Regions from separate parts of the Bradyrhizobium sp. 18BD genome, predicted to be linked through region 1. Evidence: predicted binding sites of a transcription regulator. Region 1 holds the regulator's gene; the other holds the start of a gene.

Region 1 (7,224 bases):
GCCGAAGCCGCGCCCGATGCCTTGCGGCTCTACCAGCTCTACGTCCGCGGCGACGACGACTTCGTCGCCGATGTCGTCAGCCGGAGCGAGAAGAACGGCTACGCCGCCTTCTGCCTGACCGTCGACACCGCCCATTACAGCCGTCGCGAACGTGACATCGCCAAGCGTTATGTCCGCGAGAGCCGGCTGCGCGCCACCGGCGGCGATTACCAGAAGGGCCTGGAGTGGCGGACCGTGAAGATGGTCAAGGACAAGTTCAAGATCCCGCTGATCCTCAAGGGCATCGCCACCGCCGAGGATGCCCAGATCGCGGTCGATCACGGCGTCGAATGGATCTACGTCTCCAACCATGGCGGCCGCCAGCTCGATCACGGCCGCGGCGCCATGCATGTGCTCCCTGAAATCGTCGACGCCGTGAAGGGCCGGGCCAAGATCATGGTCGATGGCGGCTTCTGCCGCGGCACCGACATCGTCAAGGCGATCGCGGCGGGAGCCGACCTCGTCGGCATCGGCCGGCTGCAATGCTGGGCGCTGGCGGCGGCCGGCGAAGCCGGCGTGACGCGGATGCTGGAGCTGCTGGAGGACGAGGTGCTGCGCTGCCTCGGCCTGCTGGGGGCCACCTCCTTCGCCGGGGTCAACAAGTCCTGCCTGCATCCGGCCACCGCGACGAATGCGCCGAGCGTGTTCAGCGCGTTCCCGCTGTTCGATCACGAACCCTATCGATACTGAGTGAAAGGATACAGGTGACCCCGCTCTCTCCCGGCAGCGCGGATGCGCTTCTGTTCGATCTCGGGCGCGTCGTGCTCGATATCGATTTCTCCAAGGCAATCGCCTGCTGGGCGGGACATGCGGGGTGCGAGCCCGAAGCCGTCGTCGCGCGCTTTGTACGTGACAGCGAGGCCTACCGGCTGCATGAGGTCGGCAAGATCAGCGACGAGGATTATTTCCGGTCGCTGCGCGCATTGCTCGGCATCGAGATCTCCGATGCGCAGTTCCTGGAGGGATGGAACGCGATCTTCGCCGGCGAGATGCCTGACATCGCCGAGCTGTTGCCGCGCGCGGCCAAGCAAATGCCGCTCTACGCCTTCTCCAACACCAACCGGCCGCATGTCGACTATTTCTCGAAGGAATATGCCGGCCTGCTCGGCCATTTCCGCGAGCTGTACCTCTCGTCCAGCATAGGTCTGCGCAAGCCGGATGCGGAAGCCTTCGACCATGTCATCGCGGCGATGGGCGTGCCGGCAAACCGAATCGTGTTCTTCGATGACCTCGCCGAGAACATCGAGGGCGCCCGTGCCTGCGGTTTGACCGCGGTGCATGTGACCTCGCCCCAGGATGTCGGCAACGCGCTGAGGGCGCTGGGAATCTGACTGGCATTCCGCCATCGCGCCATCCGGTTCCCGGAACTCATTCCGCCGAAAATGAGGAACCAAATTACTTTGTGCATTTTTGTACGGAGTTCGGGGAACGAATGTCCCGTTCAGGACTCATGAGTCCGTTGGGAATTCTACATCGGACCTATCGTCGTGTTGGGCAAAACCTACCTCACCAAGCAGGCCTCCCTGCTGATGAAATTCGCCAGAACCACTTCGGATTCTGACCTCTCCGCAAAGTTGATCAGCAAGGCCGCCGACCTGAAAGCCCAGGCCGACCCGATGCCCGACAAGGATCAGGGGCCGATTGCGCCGGACGTCAGTCCGGGCAAACAGCCGGAGACCTGACCGATGCTGGCCGTGGCTCTCGTCTTTCTCGTCCTCGCCATGGCCACCCTCGTGCCGGTCTGTCTCGCCTTCCGGATCATGCCGCGGCGGACGTGATGCTGCCTCTCATCGCCAAGCGCATGACGCAGGATAAATCATCCCGCGCGGCCACCCGTTTTGCCTCTGTGCCTGCACTCGGCTAGAACTCTCGCCGCCGATTTGCCCGAACGGGCGCAGCTGGAGTTTTCACCGTGGCCCTGATGCCGGTTTCTGACGCGCTCGCCGCGGTGCTTGCCGGCGCAGAGCCGCTGCCCGAAGAATCGGTCGCTCTCGACCAAGCCTTTCACCGCGTGCTCGCCCGCGACGTCGCGGCGCAGCGGACCCAGCCGCCGCAGGCGATGTCGGCGATGGACGGCTATGCGGTACGCGCGGCGGACGCAGCGAAGGTCGATGCCCAGCTCACCGTGATCGGCGAGGTCGCGGCGGGCCGGCCATTCGCCGGAACGGTCGGTGCCGGCCAAGCCGTGCGGATCTTCACCGGCGGCGTCGTGCCTGACGGCGCCGACGCGGTCGTGATCCAGGAGGACACGGTCGCAGACGGCAAGCGCATCACGATCAAGGAAGCCGCGGTGACGGGACGGCACATCCGCCCCGCCGGCGTCGACTTCTCGGAAGGCGACGTGCTGCTGCGCAAGGGAGCCCGGCTCACCGAGCGCGACCTCGCCCTCGCCGCCGGGATGAACCACCCGCTTCTGCCCGTCCGTCGCCGCCCGAAGGTTGCGGTCCTCGCCACCGGCGATGAGCTGGTGATGCCGGGCACGACGCCCGGCCCCGGCCAGATCGTCTATTCCAACGGCTACGCCCTGCACGCGCTCGCCCGCAGCGAGGGCGCCGACACCATCGACCTCGGCGTCGCCGCCGACACGCTTGCCGCCACCACCGCCGGTATCCGCCGCGCCCGCGAGAGCGGCGCCGATATCCTCATCACCACCGGCGGTGCTTCGGTCGGCGACCACGACCTGGTGCAGCAGGCGCTGCGGGACGAAGGCATCTCGATGGCGTTCTGGAAGATCGCGATGCGGCCGGGCAAGCCGATGATGAACGGACAACTCGGGGCGATGCGCGTGATCGGCCTGCCCGGCAATCCCGTGTCATCCTACGTTTGCGGTTTCCTGTTTCTGGTGCCGCTGATTCGCGCGCTGGCAGGCCAGCAGGTGATTCATCATCGCCGCGAACGCGCCGTGCTCGGCCGCGCCGTCGGCGCCAATGACCAGCGCGAGGATTATCTGCGCGCGCGCCTCGATATGCGCGACGACGGCACGCTCGTTGCCAATCCGGTCAACCACCAGGACTCCTCGCTGCTTGCGAATCTCGCTGCGGCACAGGCACTTCTCGTGCGCGCACCATTCGCACCGAAGGCCGAGGCCGGTGCGCCTTGCGAGGTGCTGCGACTGCCCGTCTGACCGCTTCGTTCGCACGCGTTCCGCGAACTTTGTCGCGTTCACGGTAAATTAAGCAGTTGCGGAACATGTATCGAACATATAGTGTCCGTTCATGATTTGTTTCGAGCATGTAGCGGCTTATCGCTGAATTCAGCGTCTCGGAATCGAACGACATCAACCGGGGGATTTTGGTCGAGATGTTAACGCGCAAACAATACGAGCTCCTGCGGTTCATCAGCGAGCGGCTGAAGGAAAGCGGCGTGCCGCCCTCCTTCGATGAGATGAAGGACGCGCTCGACCTGCGCTCGAAGTCGGGCATCCATCGCCTGATCACCGCGCTCGAGGAGCGCGGCTTCATCCGCCGCCTGCCCAACCGCGCCCGCGCCATCGAGGTGATCAAGCTGCCCGAGCTGCAGGCCGCCGCCGGCAACCGCCGCGGCTTCACGCCCAGCGTCATCGAGGGCAATCTCGGCAAGGTGCGCACCACCTCAAGCCCGCCCGCCGACGAGGGCGAGCGTCCCGTCGCCGTGCCGGTGATGGGTCGGATCGCGGCCGGCACGCCGATCGAGGCGTTGCAGACCCGCAGCCACACCATCAGCGTTCCGCCCGACATGCTCGGCTCGGGCGAGCACTACGCGCTCGAAGTGCGCGGCGATTCCATGGTGGAAGCCGGCATCCTCGACGGCGACATGGCGCTGATCCAGCGCAACGAGAGCGCCGACACCGGCGACATCGTGGTGGCCCTGATCGACGACGAAGAGGCAACCCTGAAGCGCTTCCGCCGCCGGGGCGCCTCGATCGCGCTCGAGCCCGCCAACGCCGCCTATGAGGTCCGCATCCTGCCGCCCAACCGGGTCAAGATTCAGGGCAAGCTGATCGGGCTTTACCGGAAGTACTGAACACGTCCGCGCGGCGCCCTCTGGCGACCGCGCCTTAAACGATGGAGCGGATGATTGTCCGCTCCGGCTGGATAGTCTTTCTGGTTTTGCGCAGATTATCCCGCCACCTCTCCAGCGCTAGATCCTCGGCACGCCGCACGAAGCCCGCATCGCTTCGTAAGGCCTTTGACAGACCGAGGAGACAACCATGCGCAAGATCGTCTTGAGCACAATCATGATGGCGCTGATCGCAGAATCCGCGTCGCAAGCCATCGCCGCAGAGCCGCACCATGCCCGCAAGGCAACACCGGCAGCGGCGAGCGAACAATTCCGCAATGCACGCAACGCCGTCGCGCAGCCGTCACAACCGGTCTGGCCATACTCCGGCTGGTCGGCACCTGCAGGCCGCTGACGGATAAGGCCGCTAAATGCACGGGAGCGGACTTTGTTCCTCCAGTATTTGAAAAAGATATTGTGATGGCGGCCCGCGGATCCAAGCCGCAGATTTGCCCACAACCAAGCAGAACCTGATGGGCTTCCACTCTGATAGAGGCCTGCGCCTCCGAAACAGAGGCGCGGGTTGCTATCTTCGAATGAGGAGCAACACGATGTGTGACTACAGCCTGCACGCCGTCGCGACGCGTCCCGCAGAAGTCGGCGAGACGATCGTCACGACAACCTTCCGCGGCACCTCGACGCGCGGCTTCGCTTCCGAAGCGGACATGTCCGTCGCCGTATGTCTGCTGCCGGGAACGGAGCTCGCTTTCGCCGACAACGTCCGTTACGACAATCGCTGGATCTGGACACGCACGATCAATTCGCGCGTCGGCAAGTTCGGCAAGGTCGATCCGCACATTCCCGATCGTCATCACGACGCGATCGAATTTGCCGACGGCAAATACGTGTTGGTGACACAGCTCGTCGAAGGCCAGCGCGCAACCGTGCTGCAACTGCCCGTGACCCAGCCGCTCGGCGAGCGCGAGCAGACGCCGCAAATCGTTGCCGACAGGCCGACGATCACGCGTCTGCCGATCGGCTGATCGGAGCGATCCCCGGCTCGCAGGTCGGGGCCAGAATGGAAATCGCCATCGCCGGCCGTGGCCGGCGACGTGGTGATGCTTGTGTTCCCCTTGCGTCGCACGAAGTTTGCGCGGCCCTGCCTGAATTTTGAACGTCCGCTCCGCCGGTAAATGGCCGATGCTGCCAGTGACTTGAGGCGGCGGACACGTTCGATGAAAACCTTCATTCGCGTCGTTGAACTCTGGGTGCCTGATCGCACGCGCATGCGGCTGGAATTCGGAGGAGGCCTCTACGGCGAGGGGCTGTCCGCGTTCAAGGCCGTGAGCGAGGACTTGCGCTTCGGTCATGACGAGGGCCTTCCCGGCAAGGCCTGGGCCGCCGGTCATCCCGTCATCCTCACCAAATTCGCCAATTCCTATTTCAAGCGAACCGACCAGGCGCTCGCGGCAGGCCTCACCTGCGGCGTCGCGGTGCCGGTCTTTTCGGGCGAATTCCTGCAGGCCGTGATGGTGCTGTTCTGCGGCGACGACGCGGCGCATGTCGGTGCGATCGAGCTCTGGCACAACGATCCCGATACGTCCCACGAAATGGCACTCGTCGACGGCTACTATGGCACCGCCGACATGTTCGAGTTCAACTCCCGCCACACCAGGTTTCCGCGCGGCTTCGGCCTGCCGGGCCGCACCTGGAAAGCCGGCCTGCCGCTGATCATCAAGGACCTGCACAACGCCAAGAGTTTCCTGCGCTGGGAGGAGGCCGCGGAGGTCGGGATCAATCTCGGCGTTGGCGTTCCCTACCGCACCGAGCGCGACCAGACCTGGGTGCTGACCTTCCTCTCCGCGCAGGCGACACCGATCGCGCGGCGCTTCGAGATCTGGGTGCCGAACGAGGCCCGTTCCGCGCTGGTCTATCGCGCCGGCGATTGCAGCGCGCAGACCGACCTTGCCGCGTTCTATGCGACCAGATCCATCGCCAGGGGCGACGGCAGCATCGGGGGCGCCTGGGCGACCGGCATGCCCGCTCTCAACGACGATTTCGCGCATGATGGTTCGGTCGCAGCCATTGAGGCCCGTGCCGCCGGACTGAGCCAGATGGTAGCCCTGCCGGTGATCGGGAGCGCCGGGCTCGACGCCGTGCTGGCCTGGTACCTGTAGCCGGCCCGTTCAGTCGTCGGCCTGCAGATCGGCCTCGGACGGCGTGGCGTCCCGGGGAGCCGCCGCCCGGGGCACAAGGCTCACGCCGAAATCCGCTTCGCCGGCGGCTGCCGGCGCCCACGGGCGGTCGGTGCCTCTGGCTTTCACTGCCTGAACCGCAAAGCCGTCACCGCGCTGGGTCAGCGCGAGCGCGCCCTGCGCAGCGAGACGCTGCCGGTCAACGACCATCGCAGCGCAATCCGGGGGCGCGGGACGGGCCGTCACCACCAGCGCGGCGCGGCTGCAATCGTCCGCCAGCGCGTCGATGCGCAACGCCAGGGCGACCAGGCGGCCGTCGGCGAGCGGCGTGACACAGCCGGCCTCATCGCATGACACGCCGTCACTGAGCGAGCCGCTCCCGGTATCGCGCGGATCGGCGTCGGCAGCGAGCCATTCCTTCAGCAGGAAGCCGTCCTTGCTGGCCCTGACCAAATGCAGGTGCCCGTTCCTGCCCCGCACCGCGACGCTCTGCCCGTCACTCGCGATCAGGATATCGGGCTGCCGCGCGGTCAGCCCCCACAGGACCGCAACCAGCAGCACCGCCGCGCCCGACCACCGCAGCGGCGTGCGCAGCAGACCCATGACGATGATCCCGAGGCTGGCCGCGATCAGCGGCGCGATCCCGAACGCCGGAAGGCGGCCGATCGCACCCGGCAGGGCCGCCACCCAGCGCGAGACCATGACCATCCAGTCGATGCCGATCCCCATCAGCCACCAGAACACGCCGTCGAGCCCGAACGGCGCCGCAAGCAATCCCAGCAGCCCGGCCGGCATCACCAGCGCCGAGACGACAGGCATGGCGCCGAGATTGGCCAGCACGCCGTAGGGCGTGACGCGGTGGAAATGGAAGGCGGCATAGGGCGTGGTCGCGAGCCCCGCGATCAGCGAGGCCAGGAACAGCATCGCGATCTCGCGGCCGCCCCACAGGGCAATCCGCGCGGTCGCGGAATGATCAGGCGAGGCGAACAGGTTCGGCATACCGATCTGCACC
Region 2 (7,224 bases), on a different contig from region 1:
GCCTTCCGATCCAAATAGTCCGATGGCCAGCTACGATTTCGCGTGGCTATGGACGGAATTGGGCCTGAGCGAACTGAGGGACTGAACGATCCGGCAATGGCCGCCGCCTCCGCCGTGCCCCCCGGAGAGTTGCTCAGTTCACCACGCTCTTGCGTCTTCGTTCGGAAGAAAATCTGTCAATCGGTTCGGTAGCTGGCGTTCCCATGGTGAATTCAGACAAGAAAGTAGGACGAAACGACCCCTGCCCCTGCGGCAGCGGCAAGAAGTTCAAGAAGTGCTGTCTCAACTCACAAAGCCTGAACGAACTCCCATCCGGATTGCACCAACTCGATCCGCTGGAGCGGGAAATCGCCCTGTCGGTTCTTGAGCAGGCGCAAGGAGCGATCCTGGAATATGATCCGTTCACGGAGCCTGCCCCCGAACAATGGCTTGCGCTGGACGAGCAGGAGCGGATCGATCTTGTCGTGGAGTACCATCGGCGTGCGCGGATCCGCGTCCCGCGCGAGAAGGTGCATGCTGTTTTTCACGTTGTCGTCGAGAGCCAGATTGCCGATGCCGAACTGCCCGTGCGACGCATTGCGCAGCGATTGATGTCTGAAGGGCTGGATCGTCACGAAGCCATTCATGCGATCGGCTCGGTGCTCGCTGGTTACATCAACGATCTGATGCGCGAGACCAGATCGGGCAGCCACAGCGTTGAGGCGAATTCGAACCGGGATCCGAACGAGGCCTATTTCGCTGAGCTGGAAGCCTTGACGGCGGAAGAATGGCGCCGGTCCGCCTGATCATCGCGCGAACATCCGGTATCCGGCGAAATGGCGCTCCCTAGGGGAATCGAACCCCTGTTTCAGCCTTGAGAGGGCCAAATAATGGCTCCGCCTCTGTCCGTCGCCGCTCGCCAACGTCCAATAATTTCAATAGCTTGCGCGGCCACAATCCGGCATGGTTCGTCGACGTACAGTGTCGGATATTCAACGGATATTCGACGTATAGCCATGTTGGCGTAATCACCACGAAGCAGGAGCCAGTCGGCGTCGCCAACGACATTAATGACAAGCCCGCCGAAGGGATTCTGACCTTCGAACAGGCCGTGAGAGCGGCACGGGAGGCCGTAGCTCTAGCCAGAAGCCGCGTCGCAGGCGGCAGGCCCGGCTCCTACCGTGCGCTCGGCCGTGGAATCCCAGGTCAAGGAACGCGACGCTAGAGAAAGACGCCGAACAGGTCTCGACGTCCGATCCGACGCCGGCACCAAGCTGCGGCGCTATGTTCTTGGTCAAGAAAAGCGCGGCAATCAGGAAGCTGCGGAAGCTGCCCCTCTCGCATCGGTGCGTCTGCATGCCTTGAAAGACGACTTGATAACGTGGCGTGAGAGTTTGCCGCAGGACTTAAAGGTCACGACCAAGCAGCGGCTCGTGAATGACCTCAAGGCCGCACTAAATGCAGCGTGGCCGCGGCTTTCCGCAGATCGGAAGAAACTAAACCCGACGTTCCTCGCCATTGTGAAGGCCGGCTTCAAAGCCGAGAGGATCGACGAGGTGCTCTTGCCCGCGATCGCTGGGAGGCCAAGCGATGCACCTCTTTTCGAGCGGTGGATCCATGAACAGGAGCCGAGCGGTATTGCATGGAAGAAGTCTGAACGCGGTCCGTGGAAAAGGGGCGAGCTTGCACGTCCCTGGAAGGCCATTCGCGAGCGCGCCGGTATGTCGCAGGTGATTCCCTATGCTTTGAGGCACTCGAGCATCGTGCGCGGTCTCCGGAAGGGCTTGCCCATCCAACAGGTCGCCAAGTTGCATAATACCTCAGTCAAAATGATCGAGCGGCACTACGCGAAATACATTGCGGCTGCCTTGGAAGACCTCGCAAGGGCGGCAGTGGTGTCACTTGTGCCGCGGACTGATGGAAACGTGGTGCGAATGGGAAAACGCGCGTAGCCGCATCAGCCTTTGTCGTGTGAGAAGCTGATGCGCAAATTGGGGGAACTGCCCCTACAGATATTCGCACCAACGCGCTACTGGACGAACAAACGACCTTCCGGCTCACAGCTATCCTTTGGACAGGCGCAATTCCTCGATGGCCCGGACGCAGATCTTGGCGGGGTCCTTGAGGCCGGTCTGCCCGATCTCAATGATCTTCCTGGCTATCAATTCGGTGAGGGGATCGTTTCGATCCTGTACGCCAATTGTGCGGAGGGCTTGCTCGTACGCGGTGGAAAGCCGCGTGATCTCTTCGGGCCCAAGAGGTGAGTTTTGAAGTATTCGGTAGATGGCCAAGTGTCAGTCCCCCGCTGCGCGCAGCGTAGCATTAGCCCGCTAAGGGGAACATTGCGATTTAGGAGCAAATTTTAGCTTCCGAGAACTGCGGAGGGAGTCGCAGCGGCTTCCCCGCGGCTGCAGGATGCGTATAGCGTCGGCTGGCCCCAAGCTGCGGGGTCGCCGAGGATCTCACTTCTCTGACGTCTCCGGCGACTACACGCGGGGCCCGGCACCGATTGGTATCCAAGGCTCACTTACTGTGCGCTGATGATAGGTTCAATCAGGGACGCGCAACCACCGATACCGACATTCGGTTCAAGTTGCGATCTGACTGGGGGATGCCCTGCGCCCCGAACGCAGTGAGCATCTTCTAACCTATTGATCTTTCTTGTTATGGCGTGCGTTGCCGCCACGGCGGTGTTCTCGCGCCATCGTGTTGGCCGCACGGGGCTGCGGTCTTTCCCATAACCGATGACGATCACAAGTCCTTTTCGGCGAGCTCACGAAACTCGTCAGGGACCGAACGAAAGATGCCGAGCGCCACCGAGCCATACCCAATTGCATCCCATCCAAAGCGATCACGGATCTTATCGACGGCACAGTCGGCGGCCCAACGTGCCATGCCGATCTTGCTGCCGGGGCGACGCGGTTCATCGTGAAGCCCAAGCGGAAAGTCCAGCTGCAGATCCCAGTCGTCCTCAAGGTGCGACACGGCGATCGCGAGGAGCGAAATGGTCTTCTCATCGGGGTGGTCTGCGAGGACGGCGCGCACCAGGTCCTCGGCGAGTTCGGCAAGGATTACGGTTGTCGAGATTGGCGCGTCGAGCGTTACCGAGCGCGTAGCGGAGTTCAGATTGGCGAAGCGAACCCGGACCGTCACGGTTCGGCCAAGCCTTTCCTTGGCCCGGAGCCGCGTGCCGATTCGGTCTGCAAGGTGAAGCAGGGTCGGTCGAAAAAATTGTTCTTCAGCGGGCTTCCTGCCGATCGCCGATTGCGCTCCTGCCGAGCGGGCCCGGCGGTGAGGTTTGATTTCCCGTGGATCACGATTCCACGCCAGCGCCGCAAGTTTCTCCCCCGCAGCGGGACCGAGCAGCCGCTCAAGCGACCATCCCGGTGTCGTTGCCAACTGCCCAATCGTCAGCACGTGGATTTCGGCCAGTCGTACCTTCGTGACCGGGCCCACTCCCCACATCAGTTCGACGGGTAGATGGTGAAGGAATTGCAGCTCGGTGTCAGGATCGACAATCACCAGCCCATCGGGCTTGGCCACTTGGGACGCAATCTTTGCAAGATGCTTGGTCCGAGCCACGCCGACTGAAATCGGAAGGCCGAGCTCAGCCCGCACACGTTGGCGGATTGTCTTCGCAATTTCGTCAGGTGGACCGAAGAGATGGGTGCAGCCAGCAACGTCGGCGAAGGCCTCGTCAATGGAAATCCGCTCCACGAGCGGTGTGAAATCGCCGATCACCTTGATGGCGGCATCGCCCAGCCGTTGGTATTCCTTGAAATGCCCGTTCACAAAAGTGAGTTGCGGGCAGAGTTCGCGCGCTCGCCGCCCTGGCATCCCGCCGCGGACCCCGAAGGCCCTGGCTTCGTACGAAGCGGCAAGCACAACTCCACCACCGACCGCGACGGGTTTGCCGCGCAATGAAGGGTCAAGCAGCTGCTCAACCGAAGCATAGAAGGCATCGAGGTCCGCATGAAGGATGGTGGCCGTCGTTGCCATCCGACCGTTCGCCCGTGATGTTCGAGGACACTCCACCTAGAACATAATGAGAACATCGGCGGCGAGTGTCAAGCCGATCTGTAGATTGATCTTTGAAATCAGCATCGCGAGAAGGCATGGCAATCACCCCCAGTAAGCGTCGCCGAGGGCAACTATCCTTGGGCTCCGAAGGCAAAGGTCACACGTTCGAATCGTGTCGGGTGCGCCAGTTTCTTTATTTTACAACGCGATATGCCTATCCCGATAAAAACTCCAGAGCTGGCTTGATCGAGCGAGTAAACAATCTGGACGAAAATCGTCGCCGAGTGCAGATTGCTCGGCAACTGAGCATGTCGGTCGAAAGCTCGTCAGCCTAAGAGCGGCGATCGTTTCTTTGGGCGGTCGGATTGGCTTTCGCAAGCCGCCGCGCCCGATTGCCTCGCTGACATCGTTGCCCTCCGGCCTCAGCATGATCATCGGTGCAACTTTGCGCATATGCGCGTCGGCGGGCAACGATGCTAAGGCTTCGATCGTTCCTGAGATCATACCAGGGCCCGCAGTTCAGCCCTCGGTCGGCAGCCGTTCCCGGGCGGAAGAGGCTTCGCCATGGCGTCCATAGCCAATCTCCAAAGGCGCATTGGCGCTGTCGAGGAATTCAACGGTGGTGAACCACAGGTCGGCATCGCCAACATTTTCGAGATCGTGGGTCTTGGATTCGCCCTTCCCATAGACGAAGTGACGGGTCTCGCCAGCCGAATAGATGGCTTCGACGATCGTCCCATCCTCCGCATGTGATCGCGCCCGACCTGGCGTGACTGCGGTCCAAAAGTAGTCCAACACGTGACGATGGAATCCAATGCGCTCGCCCGGAGCAAGCCGGATTTCCCAGACTCGCACGCGGTCCGTTTCGGACAAGAGCCTGGTGCCGACCCATCCGTTGAATCGATTGGTGTCGAACTCTTTGCGAATGAAATCGGGCCACGCGGCCCTACCCTTTTCCGTTACGCTAGCCCTCACTGTCGTGTCTCCTTGAGATGAGTTATCCAGGTTGCGTTACTCGACGCTCAGCCCAGTCTGGGCGCGGACGTGCTGCGCGCCGAATGATGCGCGGACCGAAGCGGCGGCCGCACTGCGGTCCAGAACCGACACGGCCCACGATACCGCGAAGGCGAGCGGAACCGAGACTAGGGCAGGATTGTCGTAAGGAAACGGTGCAGGCCCGAGCTTGAACGCCGCGGTCCATACTCCCGGACTAAGAGCGACCAGCCCCACCGAAGCCAGCAGCCCGGCGAGCGATCCGCTGATTGCTCCCCGCGTCGTGAGGTCAGGCCAGACGATCGACAGAAATATGACCGGGAAATTCGCGCTCGCGGCGATCGCGAAGACCAGCCCGACCATGAATGCGATATTCTGGTTTTCGAACAGGACGCCCAAGCCCGTCGAGAGCAGGCTGATTGCGACCGCGGCGGCCTTCGAGACAAGCACTTCCTCCTGCTCGTTCGCACGGCCCCTGCGAATTACACGGGCATAGAGATCATGGCTCGCCGCCGAAGCGCCCGCGAGTGTCAGCCCGGATACGACGGCCAGGATGGTCGCGAACGCCACCGCCGAGATGAACCCGAGCAGGAGCGACCCGCCAACGGCGTCCGCCAGATGCAGGGCGACCATGTTGACGCCCCCAAGCAGACCACCCGACGCATCGCGAAACTGGGGATTCGCCGAAACGATCGCAATGGCGCCGAAGCCGAGCACGAACAGCAGGCTATAGAAGATGGAGATGAACCCCGTCGCGACCAGAACCGACGTGCGAGCCTGACGGGCATCGCTCACGGTGAAGAAGCGCATGAGGATGTGAGGCAGCCCGGCCGTACCGAATATCAGGGCCAATCCGAGAGAGATCGCCGATATCGGATCCTTGACCAGTCCGCCGGGGGCCATGATCGCGTCGGCCTTCGGGTGCAAGATGATCGCCTCTCGGAAGAGAGCCTCCAGGCTGAAACCGAAGTGTCCGAGGATCAGGATCGACATCAGCACCGAGCCCGACATCAACAGCATGGCTTTGATGATCTGCACCCAAGTCGTCGCAAGCATGCCTCCGAAAGTCACATAGACCATCATCAGCACACCTACGATGCCGACCGCGTAGACGTAGGGAAGTCCGAACAACAACTGGATCAGCTTGCCGGCTCCCACCAACTGAGCGATCAGATAAAAGACTACGATCACCAAGGTGTTCACGCCAGCGACAGCCCTCACCGGCACCTCAGACAGCCGGTACGCCGCCACGTCAGCGAACGTGTACCGACCGAGATTGCGCAGCGGCTCGGCAATCAGGAACAGGATCATCGGGAAGCCGACGAGAAAGCCGATCGCGTAGATCATGCCGTCGTAGCCCGAGCTGTAGACGAGCGCCGTGACTCCCAGGAATGTCGCCGCCGAGGTGTAGTCACCGGCGATCGCGAGCCCATTCTGGACGCCCGTGAGCCCGGCGCCGGCGGCATAGAAGTCTTTCGCCGTGCTTGTCCCCCTTCTCGCCGCCCACCATGTGATCGCGAGACTAACTGCGACAAAGCCGAGGAACATGGTGATCGCCGTCGCATTCAACGATTGCCGCGCGTTGACAGCTGAAGCCAGCGCGTCAGCTGCTGCAGGATCTGAAAGAAGGACTAATGCGGTCGCAAACAAGGCTCCGCAACCCGAGCGGGACATCATCGCAGGTCCTCCAGAAGAAGCTGACTGAGCTGATCGAAACGGCAATTGGCCCGCCGGACATAGACGGCGGTGAGAATGAAGCCGAGCGCGATCAGACCGACGCCGATCAACACGCCCCAAGTGATCACGGTACCATCCCATAGTGGACGCCCGAGCAACCGGGGCCAGAATGCGATGGTCAGAATGTAGGCGAAATAGGCGGCGGCCATGACGATCGACATACCCACGCCAAGGCGTGCGCGTTCGCGCGCAAGCTGATTGAACGCGGGATGGGTCTGGATGGCTTTCAAATCCATTGGTCTCCTTTCCTCCATTTTTAAATCCTCTCAGGCGGCGATGCCCGCCGCGACGGCGGTCTCCGTCATCACTGCCTCGGGGCTGCGATACCGCTCCGCCATCGCCCGTTCCTCGGCAGTGGCAATCTGCGCCTGCATGTACGCGCCGAGATCGCGGGCACGACGGACGACCGCGGCTCCGAACGGAAGCCGCATCGACTCGAATTTCGCAAGCGCCGCGGGCAAATCGGCCGGGTGCGCTCGCAAAGCATCAGCCAGC

The links. The regulator LexA, encoded in region 1, represses DNA repair genes until DNA is damaged. The targets are predictions, from matches to a motif close to TGTTCNNNNTGTGTTCNG.
Region 2: the regulator LexA is predicted to act here: its motif matches at 4,016-4,033, upstream of dinB (DNA polymerase IV).

What each region holds. Positions count from the first base shown of each region.
Region 1 is NZ_JAVAYL010000030.1:34,232-41,455, reverse strand. It holds gene RAD16_RS37170 (alpha-hydroxy acid oxidase) at 1-729, shown strand, start outside; gene RAD16_RS37165 (HAD family hydrolase) at 738-1,370, shown strand; gene RAD16_RS37160 (hypothetical protein) at 1,527-1,721, shown strand; gene RAD16_RS37155 (molybdopterin molybdotransferase MoeA) at 1,952-3,163, shown strand; gene lexA (transcriptional repressor LexA) at 3,340-4,041, shown strand; gene RAD16_RS37145 (hypothetical protein) at 4,229-4,432, shown strand; gene RAD16_RS37140 (hypothetical protein) at 4,629-5,060, shown strand; gene RAD16_RS37135 (GAF domain-containing protein) at 5,253-6,194, shown strand; gene RAD16_RS37130 (ComEC/Rec2 family competence protein) at 6,204-7,224, opposite strand, start outside.
Region 2 is NZ_JAVAYL010000018.1:49,330-56,553, forward strand. It holds gene RAD16_RS28645 (hypothetical protein) at 1-85, shown strand, start outside; partial or broken gene RAD16_RS28650 (SEC-C metal-binding domain-containing protein) at 216-284, shown strand; gene RAD16_RS28655 (hypothetical protein) at 1,173-1,931, shown strand; gene RAD16_RS28660 (hypothetical protein) at 2,043-2,270, opposite strand; gene dinB (DNA polymerase IV) at 2,731-3,978, opposite strand; gene RAD16_RS28670 (hypothetical protein) at 4,519-4,974, opposite strand; gene actP (cation/acetate symporter ActP) at 5,011-6,666, opposite strand; gene RAD16_RS28680 (DUF485 domain-containing protein) at 6,666-6,965, opposite strand; gene RAD16_RS28685 (FAD binding domain-containing protein) at 6,996-7,224, opposite strand, start outside.